Regions from separate parts of the Paenibacillus sp. FSL M7-0420 genome, predicted to be linked through region 3. Evidence: predicted binding sites of a transcription regulator. Region 3 holds the regulator's gene; each other region holds the start of a gene.
The links. The regulator Rex, encoded in region 3, represses fermentation and respiration genes when NADH is low (regulators of the CRP and FNR family bind a similar motif). The targets are predictions, from matches to a motif close to TTGTGAAATATTTCACAA.

Region 1 (3,122 bases), 1.6 Mb from region 3:
CGCCGATGAAGAGTGGGTATATCTCGGGGATCTTGGCGATTACTTCTATGATACCCGGCACAGCGGCCCAGAGGATAGTACAGCCCACCGGCGCGGTGTCACCTGGCTGAAGAGTCTGCCCCTCGCAGCGGTTAATCCGGCTGTAACAGAGCTGCTTGCTTCTGAGAGCAGAATAACTGCCTATTCAGGAGTGCTGCCCGCAGCCCGAATGGATCTGTGGCTTGGGAATCAGGCAGGGGATGGCGGGAGTAACGCCGGGGCCTGTTCCGTTCAGGTGGATGAAGCTACAGTAGCGCACGCGCTGGCTGTTCTGAAGGCGGCCCTGCACAGCACAGATGTGGAGCGGCAGGAGCGTGCGGCTGTGGCGATTTTGCAGTATGCCCGGTGAGCTTGGGAGGAAGAATACGGCAGAATGATATGAAGAAGGGTCTTTCGGTGTATTAGCCGGAAGACCCTTTTTTAAATATTGAAATTTATATGCTTCCCGCTTAAACAGTGGAGAGAACGGACTGATTGTGGAAAAGCGGCAGCGGTCGCCTTGGTCTCCGGATTTTCACCGTATAGGGAATGAAAAAAATCTGGAGAGCACAGCGATTGGAACAACGGTCCGTTCGCGGAGCGTCCACCCAAGTGAACACGTACATCCTTACTCCATATTAGATAAATTCAACAAATTCATTAACCGGCTTGCGGTAGCCGCGCGGTCTGATCTTGTGCTGGTTATCCTTGCCGATCGTAATCAGCATTACCGGAACCATATGGTCGCCGAGACCGAGAGTAGCCTTCACAGCCTCCGGATCGAAGCCGATCATCGGGCAGGTATCCCAGCCCTTATCCTTGGCAATCAGCATGAACTGCATCGCCGACAGAGAAGCGTTGCGGATGGCTTCATCCCGCTGGAATGCATCGTTCCCGGTATAAGCATCGTTGATGGATTGAATGGTTTGCTCGTATGCATCCTCGCTCATCGCTCCCAGCAGCTTAAGCCCGCTATAGATTTCTGGAGCCTGCAGGTAGGCATTCTTGTCACCCAGCACCACAATAACAGCAGAAGCAGTGTGGATCTTGTATTGGCCATACGCGTCCTTGCGGATGGCTTCCTTCACGCTGTCATCGCTGATCACCTTGTAGTGGGTGTGCTGAAGATTATAAGCCGAGGGAGCCAGACGGGCGAGGGAGAACATCTCTTCGAGCTCACTCTGCGGGATGGTAACACCTTCCACGAAATTATTAGCCGATCTGCGGGCCTGCACCAATTCGGAAAAAGTACTCATAAGTCTTTACCTCCATCTAATATGTATGCTGCTTAGTAATAATCAATTGCTGATATTAATTAATAAACTTACATTTAGTTACTCGCTTAAGATATCACGACCATCTGTATACGTCAATGATTAAAAACATAATAATTTGTAAATTTAACCTGATTAAACGGCTGACTTCAACAAAACCGATGAGGAAGTGATAATAATCACAAAAATAGGTTGCAAAGGCAAAAAGATTGTGACAATAATAACAAATAGAGTGTTATAATAGTCACATAGTTTCACCTGGATGTCATTAAGTAAGAATACGATTTGTAAAAGGAGACTTCGATATGTCACAAACCGTTACCCAAAATCTTCCTGAACAAGAAATACCAGAAGCAGCTCTTCCCAAAGAGGATGTGCTGAAAGAGCTCTTGAAGCCGGAGGTTCAGCAATCTCTGATGGTACTGGTCGAGCAGCTGCCGCAGATCACACAAATGGTTAGTGTATTGTCCAAATCACTAGATTTTGTGCAGTCGGTTGCCACGGATGAAGTACTTAAGAATGATACAGTCGGTGCGATTAAGGAAATGGCGGGTCCTGTGGTGGGCACTGCCAAGAATCTGGCGGCTACAGTCATTGAAGCGAAAGACCGCGCGGAAGCAAGCAGCGAAACAGTCAGCCTGTTCGGCATGATGAAGATGATCAAGGACCCGCAGGTACAGAAGGCTCTCCGGTTCATGAATGCCTATCTGCAGGTCAGCGGTGAACGTCAATCGGGCAAATAAGCCCGTAATACTTAATGATGGAGGAATTATCATGTCAAAACATATAGTGATTCTAGGTGCAGGCTACGGCGGCCTGCTTAGTGCCTTAACCGTTCGTAAATATATGAGCAAAGCGGAAGCCAAAATAACGGTGGTCAATCAGTATCCGACACATCAGATTATTACGGAATTGCACCGGCTTGCAGCGGGCAGTGCGTCTGAACAGGCGGTTGCCATGCCGCTGGCGAAGCTGTTCGCCGGTAAGGATATTGATCTGAAAATCGCCAAGGTCAATTCGTTCTCCCCGGAGAACAAGCAGGTTATTCTCTCGGACGGCGTCATGCTGACCTATGATGCTCTCGTTGTCGGTCTGGGCAGCACCACCGCATATTTTGGTATTCCGGGACTTGAAGAATACAGCATGGTGCTGAAATCAGCAGCAGATGCGCTGCGGATTCGCCGTCATATTGAAGACCGGATTCGTGACTATTCCAAAACCCGCAACGCAGCAGATGCTACGATTTTGATCGGCGGCGGCGGGCTGACTGGCGTAGAGCTTGTAGGCGAAATTTCCGATATTCTGCCTAAGCTGACGAAGCAATATGGAGTGAATCCTGCTGAAATCAAGCTTCTGCTCGTTGAAGCGGGTCCGAAGATTCTCCCCGTCCTGCCGGATCATCTGATTGAGCGCGCTACAGCCAGCCTGGAGAAGCGCGGGGTGCAGTTCCTGACGGGTCTTCCGGTTACGAAGGTATCCGACAATATGATTGATTTGAAGGATGGGCAGCAGATTGTGGCGAACACCTTCGTCTGGACCGGCGGGGTACAGGGCAATCCGCTGGTTGGCGAATCCGGTCTTGAAGTCAACCGTGGCCGGGCCACGGTGAATGAGTTCCTGCAGTCCACTTCACATCCTAATGTATTTGTAGCCGGAGACAGCGCTGTTGTCTTTGCACCGGATGGCCGTCCTTATCCGCCAACGGCACAGATCGCCTGGCAGATGGGTGAGCTGATTGGCTACAATCTGTTCGCATATCTTAATGATAAACCGCAGGAGTCCTTCAGCCCGGTCAATTCCGGCACACTCGCCAGCCTCGGACGCAAAGAC
Region 2 (3,122 bases), 250 kb from region 3:
GGAACGAAGATCCTGGTAGCTGAGCTTGAAGGTGTAGGTACTAAATATCCATTGTCCGCTGAGAAGCTGAGCCCGGTTCTGGCTTGCTACAAAGTGAAGAATGCTGACCAGGGTATCGAACGCGCAGCTCAAATCGTTGAATTTGGCGGCATGGGCCACAGCTCGGCTATCCATTCCAACAACGAAGAAGTAATCATGAAGTTCTCCAACCGTCTGCAGACCGGACGTATTCTCGTCAACTCGCCATCCACACACGGCGCAATCGGCGATATTTACAACACTAATATCCCTTCATTGACACTGGGCTGCGGATCTTACGGACGCAACTCGGTATCGCAGAACGTGACTGCCATCAATCTGATCAACGTGAAAAGGGTGAACCGTCGTACCGTGAATATGCAATGGTTTAAAGTACCTGACAAGATTTACTTCGAAAAGGGAGCCACTCAGTATCTGGCCAAAATGCCTGACATTACACGTGTAGCCATTATCACTGACCCTATGATGGTGAAACTGGGATATGTTGAAAGAGTTGAGCACTATCTGCGTCAACGTCAGACTCCTGTAGCCATTGAAGTGTTCTCGGAAGTTGAACCGGATCCATCGACAACTACTGTAGAAAAAGGCGCGGCAATGATGAACAGATTCCAGCCGGACTGCATTATCGCACTCGGCGGCGGTTCCCCAATGGATGCTGCCAAGGGCATGTGGCTGTTCTACGAACATCCGGATGCTGACTTCAACGGTCTGAAGCAGAAGTTCATGGATATCCGCAAACGGGTATACAAATTCCCTAAGCTCGGCAACAAAGCGAAATTCGTTGCGATTCCTACAACTTCCGGTACAGGTTCCGAAGTAACCTCGTTCGCAGTTATCACAGATAAGACTACGGGTAATAATACTAAGTATCCGCTGGCCGACTATGAGCTGACTCCAGACGTAGCTATTATCGATCCTGAGTTTGTATACAGCTTGCCAAGAACTGCAGTTGCCGATACAGGCATGGACGTATTGACACATGCAATCGAAGCTTATGTATCCGTAATGGCCAGTGACTATACCGATGGTCTGGCAATCAAAGCCATTCAGCTGGTATTCCAGTGGCTGGAGAAATCCGCACTGCAAGGCGACAAGCTGGCCCGTGAGAAAATGCACAACGCTTCGACACTTGCCGGTATGGCCTTTGCTAATGCATTCCTGGGGATTAACCACAGCTTGGCGCACAAATGGGGCGGACAGTATCACACCGCACATGGCCGCACTAATGCGATCCTGATGCCGCATGTTATTCGCTACAATGCCAAGAAGCCTACGAAGTTCGCTTCGTTCCCTAAATATTCGCACTTTGTAGCTGACGAACGGTATGCTGAAATCGCCCGTATTCTGGGATTGCCAGCACGCACTACCGAAGAAGGCGTAACGAGCCTGATCAATGCGATCCGCGACATGAACAAAAAACTCGGCATCGAAGAATCCTTCTCGGCGCTTGGTTTCGATCCTAAGGACTTCGAATCCCGTGTAGACTATCTGGCTGACCGTGCATTTGAAGACCAATGTACAACTGCCAACCCTAAAATGCCGCTGGTATCCGAGCTTGCTGATGTATACCGCAACGCATTCTACGGCAAATTCGATAACTAATTAACGGTTGCCTGGCAAAGAATAAGGTTAAAGGTTAATATGGGACTGGATGGAAGTGACAAATATCACCGAAAGAGTGATATTTGTCACAGTCCTTTTTCAGAAAATAAACTAAAATGTTTATATAGACAACGATCCCTGATATAAAGATGTGATTGTGAATTTTATAACAACTGTCAGCTACGGGATCACGAGACACGGGATTAACCTTCAAGCCCGCGATCTCTACAAATATACTAAATATAAATGGAGGGATTTAGCATGTCGGTGATTGAAAAAGAAGTACAAGAGGTTAAGTCTGGCTGGAGAAATTTCACAAAGGGTACATGGTCCAAGAAAGTTGACGTTAATAACTTTATTGCCAAGAACATCAAGCCTTATGAAGGAACTGAAGATTTCCTTGTAGGTCCTACCAGCAACACAACTGAACTGTGGAAGATTATCTCCCAGCTGAGTAAGGAAGAAAGAGAAAGAGGCGGCGTATGGGACGTTTCCCTCGATACTGTCTCCACTATCACTTCCCATGCTCCTGGTTACATTGACAAGGACAAGGAACAGATTGTCGGCGTTCAGACTGATGCGCCTTTCAGACGTTCCATCCAACCGTTCGGCGGTATCAAGATGATGATCGATGCTACTAAGGCTTACGGCTTCGAGCTTCCGCAGAATATCGTTGACATGTTCACGAACATCCGCAAAACGCATAACCAGGGCGTATTTGATGCATATACACCAGATATGAGAGCTGTGCGTAAATCCGGCGTAATCACAGGCCTTCCTGATGCTTATGGCCGCGGACGTATCATCGGCGACTATCGCCGTATTGCTCTGTATGGTATTGATTTCCTGATTAAAGACAAGAAGCAGCAACTGGCTGAGCTTGAAGTAGACTCCATGACAGAAGATGTTATCCGTCTGCGTGAAGAGCTGTCCGAGCAAATGCGTGCTCTGGGCGAACTGAAACAAATGGCCGCAGCTCATGGCATGGATATTTCCAAGCCGGCAATGAACTTCAAAGAAGCTACACAATGGGTATACTTCGGATATCTGGCAGCTGTTAAAGAACAGAATGGTGCGGCAATGTCTCTGGGACGCGTATCTTCCTTCCTTGATATCTATGTTCAACGTGACGTTGAAGAAGGTACTCTGACTGAAGAGCAAGCTCAAGAAATCGTTGACCATTTCGTAATGAAGCTGCGTATCGTGAAGTTCCTGCGTACGCCTGACTATAACGACCTGTTCTCCGGTGACCCTACTTGGGTAACAGAATCCATCGGTGGTATGGCTGAAGACGGCACAACCCGCGTAACCAAGAACAGCTTCCGCTTCCTGCATACCCTGTACAATCTGGGACCGGCTCCAGAACCGAACCTGACTGTACTGTGGTCCGAGAAGCTGCCTGAAGGCTTCAAGAAATATTGTGCCAAGGTATCTATTGAGACCAGCGCTATCCAATATGAGAACGATGATGTAATGCGTCC
Region 3 (3,122 bases):
GACTGCACTGCTTCCATCGCCATTCAAGTATCGTGAGCAGGCGCTCCTGGTCATTCCCCGGGACTTCCCGAGCGTCAAGGGAAGTATAGGGGATGCCCGCTTTGTGGACACCCTCGTGCACTCCCTTGCCGAGACAGCTGTAACAACACGGGGGCGGATGCTGGTGCTGTTCACCTCCTACAAGATGCTGCGCCAGGTGTATGAACCGCTGAAGGAGGCACTTGCCTCACAGGATATCGCGGTGCTGGGACAAGGCGTGGAAGGCGGCAGCCGGAGCAAGCTGATCCGCCGCTTCCAGGATAGCCCGGCTTCGGTCTTGCTGGGTACCAGCAGCTTCTGGGAAGGGGTGGATATCCCGGGAGAAGCATTGACCTGCCTGGCGATTGTCAGACTGCCGTTCCAGCCGCCGAATCACCCGCTGGCAGAAGCGAAGTCGGAGCTGCTTCAGGCACAGAAGAAGAATCCGTTCATGAAGCTGTCCGTGCCGCAGGCCGTCATCCGCTTCAAGCAGGGCTTCGGGCGGCTGGTCCGCACGGCGCAGGACCGGGGCATCGTAATTGTGTACGATACCAGAGTCATCGAATCGCATTACGGAAAGTACTTCCTGTACTCGCTCCCCGGTCCCAAGATGGAGCATATGCTCACCGAGCAGATGGTCCCGAGAATTGCCGAATGGCTGGATGACGGCGGGGTTTCCTAATTCATCTGCTATTGCTATTATTAATAAGTCATGATTAACCTGAAGATCCGTTCCCGCCTGCCCTGCCACTCCGGCAGGCGGCGGGGCACGGTTGCTATAATCGGCATTACATGAAGCGAATTTGTGATGTTACATCAACTTGAAGGAGGAGAATACATGAAATCGGATAAAATATCGGAGGCCGTCGTGCGCAGGCTCCCAGTGTACCTGCGTTTCCTGAACGATCTCCAAAAACGTGAAATCTCCACAGTCTCTTCCCAGGAGCTGGGCCAGAAGCTTGATCTGAATCCCGCCCAGATCCGTAAGGATTTGGCTTATTTCGGTGATTTTGGCAGAAAAGGCATCGGCTATGATGTATCTTATCTGATTGAGAAGATCCGCCATATCCTGAAGCTTGACCAGCAAATTAATGTTGCACTGGTTGGAGCCGGTAATCTCGGTCATGCCTTGTCTAACTACAACGCTTACTTAAAGGATACGATGAAGATTACTGCCATCTTCGATGCCTATCCGCCGAAGGTAGGCCAGCAGATCAACTCGCTGGTTGTGCAGCCGATGGAGGAGCTAAGCAGTACAATCCGCTCGCAGGGCATCCGGATCGGGATTATTACCGTGCCCGACAGCGAAGCCCAGAACGTAGCTGATATTCTTGTCGATTCCGGTATCGAGGCGATTCTGAACTTTGCACCGGTTATTCTCAAGACGCCTGCCAATATCCGGATTCATGCCGCAGATTTCACCACCGATCTGCAGAGCTTGGCCTATTATCTGCATGATGGAAAGGATGAGGCTGAAGATGAGCAGTAAGATCACGATAATCAAGAATGGGCACTTCCTGGTTCCGGGCAGTGACAAGCCGGTTCTGAGCGGGTACATGACCCTGGAGAATGATTTGATTACTTACATAGGTGAAGCTGAGCCGGCAGTGGAGGATGGCGCACAGGTCGTAGACGGCAGCCGTCTGCTGTTCATGCCTGGTCTGGTCAATACCCATGGTCATACTGCAATGTCACTGCTGCGCGGATACGGCGACGATATGGTGCTTCAGTCTTGGCTGCAGGAGAAGATGTGGCCGATGGAAGAGAAATTCACTGGTGATGATGTATATTGGGGAACCTCGTTGTCCGTGCTGGAGATGCTGAAGGGCGGGACAACCACCTTCCTCGATATGTATGATCATATGGACAGGGTAGCGGAAGTGACCGAGCAGTCCGGTATTCGTGCTGTGTTGATGCGCGGCGTAATTGGGCTGTGCCCGGAAGAGGTACAGCAATCCAAGCTCGCTGAGGCGATTGCTTTTGCCCGTAACTGGCACGGCAAGGCTGACGGCAGAATTACGACCATGCTCTCACCGCACGCACCGTACACCTGTCCTCCAGAGTTTTTCATGAAGTTTGTGCAGGCTGCCCATGATCTGGACTTGCCAATGCACACCCATATGTCCGAGACGCGCCATGAAGTGGAGCAGAATGTGGCCGACTACGGCCTGCGTCCGGTCGCACATCTGGAGAAGCTCGGGATGTTCACCCGTCCTTCGCTCATTGCCCACGGGGTTCATCTGAACGATGAAGAGATCGGGATTCTGGCCCGCCATAACGTTGGCGTGTCGCATAACCCCGGCAGTAACCTGAAGCTGGCCAGCGGGGTTGCGCGTGTTCCTGAACTGCTGAGAGCCGGGATTAAGGTCTCCCTGGGTACAGACGGCGCGGCAAGCAACAACAATCTGGATATGTTCGAAGAGATGAGGCTGGCGGCTCTGATTCACAAGGGCGTAAGTGGTGATCCCACAGCGGTACCGGCTCCTGAGGCGCTTCTGATGGCTACGGAGTATGGGGCGCAGTCTATTTTCCTAAGCGGGGTAGGCCGGCTTGCCGCAGGAATGAAGGCCGACTTCATCGCACTTGATATTGACCAGCCGCATCTGCTGCCGCATACCGATCTGCTCTCCCATGCCGTATATTCGGCAAGTGCCAAGGATGTGGAGCATGTATGGGTGAACGGCCAGCAGGTTGTGAAGCATGGACAATGCCTGACACTTGATGAGGAAGCCATCCGCCGCAAAGCACAGGAGACGTTCGAGAGCCTGCTTAAACGGTAATTCAGGGGAACGGGAAAGGAAGCAGCGTGGTGAAGAAGAAGAGGAGAAGATGGATCTGGCTGGGGATTACCGTGGTGCTGCTCCTTCTGTTCGGACTAAGCCAGTTCTATGCCTACATTATGAAGGACCAGTGGAACGAGCGGAGTGAGGCCAAGGAGCTGGCCCGGGCGCGTGCCGGACTAACAGAGGTTACCAAGGCCCAGAAATCTGTCTGGAATGAGAATGAGATCTACTGGGTGCTGACCGGTAAAAATGAAGCAGGGACCGATCTGATGGTGTGGGTCCGTTTCACCTTGGAGGGCAAGCCTGCCGGAGGCGACAACG

Region 1: MKX51_RS11890 (DUF1641 domain-containing protein) is a predicted target of Rex. The motif match lies at 1,502-1,519, and genes of this name have one in related genera.
Region 2: pflB (formate C-acetyltransferase) is a predicted target of Rex. The motif match lies at 1,797-1,814, and genes of this name have one in related genera.

What each region holds. Positions count from the first base shown of each region.
Region 1 covers NZ_JBBOCJ010000001.1:2,849,503-2,852,624, forward strand. The annotation lists gene MKX51_RS11880 (hypothetical protein) at 1-388, shown strand, start outside; gene MKX51_RS11885 (nitroreductase family protein) at 657-1,274, opposite strand; gene MKX51_RS11890 (DUF1641 domain-containing protein) at 1,598-2,035, shown strand; gene MKX51_RS11895 (NAD(P)/FAD-dependent oxidoreductase) at 2,067-3,122, shown strand, end outside.
Region 2 covers NZ_JBBOCJ010000001.1:4,687,191-4,690,312, reverse strand. The annotation lists gene adhE (bifunctional acetaldehyde-CoA/alcohol dehydrogenase) at 1-1,641, shown strand, start outside; gene pflB (formate C-acetyltransferase) at 1,903-3,122, shown strand, end outside.
Region 3 covers NZ_JBBOCJ010000001.1:4,440,094-4,443,215, reverse strand. The annotation lists gene dinG (ATP-dependent DNA helicase DinG) at 1-700, shown strand, start outside; gene MKX51_RS19010 (redox-sensing transcriptional repressor Rex) at 857-1,507, shown strand; gene MKX51_RS19005 (amidohydrolase) at 1,497-2,798, shown strand; gene MKX51_RS19000 (cell wall elongation regulator TseB-like domain-containing protein) at 2,828-3,122, shown strand, end outside.